2 regions of the Pseudoalteromonas sp. NJ631 genome follow, and region 1 is predicted to be linked to the other one. Evidence: predicted binding sites of a transcription regulator. Region 1 holds the regulator's gene; the other holds the start of a gene.
The links. Region 1 encodes sigma-54, which starts transcription at its own class of promoters, with help from an activator protein. Its sites were predicted from a motif close to GTTGGCACGNNNNTNGNNT; they were not measured.
Positions count from the first base shown of each region.

Region 1 (2,193 bases):
ACTCAATGAGTTACTGGACGAATTTAATATTCAACACATTCGCGACTCACAGGGCATGGCATTGTCGGGAGGCGAAAGAAGACGCGTAGAAATTGCTCGCGCTTTAGCCGCTAACCCTAAGTTTATCCTGTTAGATGAACCTTTTGCTGGTGTTGATCCTATTTCGGTGTTAGATATAAAGACAATCATAGAGCACCTAAAAAACCGCGGTATCGGTGTGCTAATCACCGATCATAACGTTAGAGAAACACTGGACGTATGTGAAAAAGCCTACATCGTTTCACATGGTGAGTTAATCGCTGCAGGCACGCCAGAACATGTTTTGGCAGATCAAACCGTAAGAGATGTCTACCTAGGCGAACAATTCAAGCTATAGTTAAGACGTAGTATTAATAACTGTTAAAAAGGATTGTTAGAGATACATGAGGCAATCATTACAGCTGCGCATGGGGCAGCAACTTACAATGACTCCACAACTGCAACAAGCCATTCGCTTGCTGCAGCTCAGTACATTGGACCTGCAACAAGAAATACAAGAAGCGTTAGACAGCAATCCATTGTTGGAAGTGGAAGAAGGTGATAATACTGACGGCGAAAACGCTGACCAACACAGTCAAGAAAAGAGCAGTGCTGACGACAATCAAGATTCAAGCGATGAAGTGCAGGTTAGTGACTATGAGATAGACTCAGATACTGCCATGAGCAAAGACACTGTGAGCGATGACCTTGCTATGGATGTCACTTGGGACGAGTATATGAGTGCAGCGCCCGCTGCAAGCTCAGGCCCACTTCCCGATGACGATAATGTTTATCAAGGGGAAACCTCTGAATCTCTTCATGATTATCTCATGTGGCAACTTGAGCTGACACCGTTTAGTCCAACAGATAGAGCGATTGCGATTGCGATTATTGAAGCGGTCGACCTGTCAGGCATTTTAACACTGTCTTGCGAAGACATTTTAGAAAGCATTAATGATGAGAGTAGCGAAGAGCCTATTGAGCTGGATGAAGTCGAAGCCGTGCTCAAACGTATTCAGCTTTTCGATCCTGTCGGTATCGCAGCGCGTAGTTTACAAGAATGCTTGTGTATTCAGCTAAATCAATTCGCCCCAGATACGCCATGGATTGCCGAAACGAAAATGATCCTGACAGAGCATATCGACTTGCTTGCCAGCCGTGACTATCGAACTTTGGCTAAGAAAACGCGCCTTAAAGAAGCCGATCTCAAAGAGGTCATGACGTTAATTCATAGTCTTAACCCAAAACCAGCGGCAAGCATTATTCATGAAGAGCCTGAATATGTGATCCCTGACGTATCGGTAAAAAAAGTAAAAGGTCGTTGGATCGTAGAGCTAAATCCTGATGCTATGCCTAAAATAAGAGTAAACGACCATTATGCTGCGATGTCTAGAACAGCGAAATCCAGCACAGATAGTCAGTTTATTCGCTCACATTTACAAGAAGCAAAGTGGTTTATTAAAAGCTTAGAAAGCCGAAATGATACATTATTAAAAGTTACCAATTGCATTGTGCAACAACAACAGGCATTCTTTGAACATGGCCCCGAAGCAATGCGCCCTATGGTGCTAAATGATGTTGCTGAAATGGTTGAGATGCATGAGTCCACAATTTCCCGTGTGACAACACAAAAATACATGCATACACCTCGGGGAATATTTGAGCTGAAGTACTTCTTCTCTAGCCATGTAAGTACAGAAAATGGAGGTGAGTGCTCTTCTACAGCAATTAGAGCACTTATCAAAAAGCTGATAGCTGCAGAAAATACCGCGAAGCCATTGAGTGACAGCAAAATTGCAGATATCTTAGCTGAGCAAGGAATTAAGGTAGCGAGACGTACGATTGCAAAATATCGTGAATCCCTAGCCATTCCACCGTCAAATCAGCGTAAAAGCTTGATATAAGACGTAAAACCCAAGAAGGAAAAATGCTTATGCAACTAAATCTAACTGGTCGCCATGTAGAAATTACTGACTCATTAAGAGACTATGTCACCAACAAGTTTGCGAAGCTAGAAAGGCACTTTGATCATATCAATAACGTGCATGTGATCCTTGATGTCGAGAAGCTAGTACAAAAAGCAGAAGCAACATTACACGTAAACGGCGGCGAGCTATTTGCATCAACAGAGCATCAAGATATGTATGCCGCAATTGATGGCCTCATCGACAAGCT
Region 1 is NZ_AKXJ01000016.1:50,953-53,145, reverse strand. Features, by position in the region: gene lptB (LPS export ABC transporter ATP-binding protein) at 1-376, shown strand, start outside; gene A587_RS0120055 (RNA polymerase factor sigma-54) at 423-1,922, shown strand; gene hpf (ribosome hibernation promoting factor) at 1,952-2,193, shown strand, end outside.

Region 2 (2,193 bases), on a different contig from region 1:
GCAAATTGACCCAACTGCTACGCCACCAGTGCCATTCACTCCAGTAAGCGTATTTCGTTTTGATGCAAGTGGTATTCCTTCACAAACAGCGGATGATCCATCAGCTTCACCACTGACATTTAGTAACAATACGGGTACGACGTTTAACCCGCTTAGTCTTGCAGGTCCTCAAGATGTGACGGATCCAACTATTGGTATGTCAAACCTGTTAGAAAACGGCGCAACCTTCCCGAATGATATTGTTGTTAACTGGCGTGATGAAGCAAACACGGCTCAGAAGTTACCAACACAATATTCATCAGGTCGGTTTGAAGTGAAAGCACTGGAACAAGACGGTGCAACCGTTGGTCGATTAGCTGGCATTGATATTGGTACCGATGGTAAAGTAGTAGCTTCATACACTAACGGTGACTCGACTTTCCTAGGGCAAGTCGCGCTCGTACGCTTCCCGAATTCTCAAGGCCTCCAAGCGATTGGTAATACTGAGTGGAAGAAAAGCCTATCTTCCGGTGAGCCACTAGCAGGCGAGCCAAACACAGGTACGCTTGGTGGTATTAGTTCATCGGCATTAGAGCAATCGAACGTCAACCTCACAAACGAGTTAGTTGACCTTATCAGTGCCCAGCGTAACTTCCAAGCGAACTCTCGAGCGCTTGAGGTTAACTCAACATTACAACAAAATATATTACAGATCCGATAATATATTATGCCCTCCAAAGGCTGCTACAAAGGCAGCCTTTTTTATGCCCGTCAAAAACATCTCATCACTTTGGCACTGTGTTTGCATTAACTAGATTAAGTTTGAATTTTATAGGTCATCGTCATGGATAAAATGGTGTATATCGCAATGTCAGGCGCTAAGCAGAGCTTACGCGGTGTGGCACTCAAAGCGAATAACCTTGCTAATGCCAACACGACTGGCTTCAAAGCAGATTTTGCTCAAGCGCGTTCAATGCAGGCATTCGGAGAAGGGTTACCCTCTCGGGTTTTTGCTATGCAAGAACGTCCAGGTACTAATATGACTGGTGGTGCAATCGTTGAAACTGGTCGTGAGCTTGATATTGCAGTAGATGATAAGTCATGGATCAGCGTCGTTGATGCGTCTGGCGAAGAAGCTTACACCAAAGTCGGCACGCTCAACATTCGTAATGACGGTGCGTTAGTCACAGCTCACGGGCGTCAACTTATTGGCGAAGGTGGACCTATTGTCTTACCTATCCCCGTTGATAAAGTGGTGTTTAGTGACGATGGTTCTATTCAAGTGCGTCCACAAGGTGCCCCCGCTAACTTTCTTGAGGTGGTTGATAGGCTTAAAATTATTGAAGCAGATAATAGTAAGCTACAAAAAGGCAATGACGGCCTGTATAGACCAAAAGAAGATAAGCTAGAAGATGGGATCTGTGGCTTTTGTGAAATATCTCCAACTGCAAAAGTAATGAGTGGCTTCTTAGAGATGTCCAACGTCAATCCCGTTCATGAGATGGTGGATATGATCAACCATCAAAGACAATTTGAAATGCAAATTAAGCTGATGAAAACAGCTGAAGAAATAGATGAGCGACACACTTCGCTCCTACGCATAGTTTAAGAGTGAGGTAGAGATTATGAATCCGGCATTGTGGATAAGTAAAACAGGTTTAGATGCTCAGCAAACTGATATTTCAGTTATTTCGAACAACTTAGCAAACGCCAGTACCGTCGGTTACAAAAAGAGTCGGGCGATATTCGAAGACTTACTGTATCAAAACATTAATCAACCAGGTGGCCGCAGCTCTCAAGATACAGAATTACCGTCTGGTTTGATGCTTGGTGCAGGTGCCAAAGTAGTCGCCAACCAAAAGAACTTTTCTCAAGGTAATATGTTAAGTACCGAAAATTCTTTGGATTGGATGATTCAAGGTCCGGGCTTTTTTGAGATTCAGATGCCAGATGGCACAACCGCGTATTCAAGAAATGGTCAGTTCACGACGGACGAAGAGGGGCGGATAGTTACCTCTGGTGCAGGTTTCCCTGTGTTACCTGAGATGAACGTCCCCGATGATGCACAGTCAATTACTATTTCTCAAGATGGTGAAGTATCGGTGCGCGTTGCAGGACAAGCTGAAAACGTTGTTATCGGGCAGTTGACGATCAGTGATTTTATTAATCCATCAGGTCTTGAACCGATTGGACAAAACTTGTACACGGAAACTG
Region 2 is NZ_AKXJ01000007.1:164,908-167,100, reverse strand. Features, by position in the region: gene flgE (flagellar hook protein FlgE) at 1-700, shown strand, start outside; gene A587_RS0113960 (flagellar basal body rod protein FlgF) at 824-1,588, shown strand; gene flgG (flagellar basal-body rod protein FlgG) at 1,605-2,193, shown strand, end outside.
Region 2: A587_RS0113960 (flagellar basal body rod protein FlgF) is a predicted target of sigma-54. The motif match lies at 769-787, and genes of this name have one in related genera.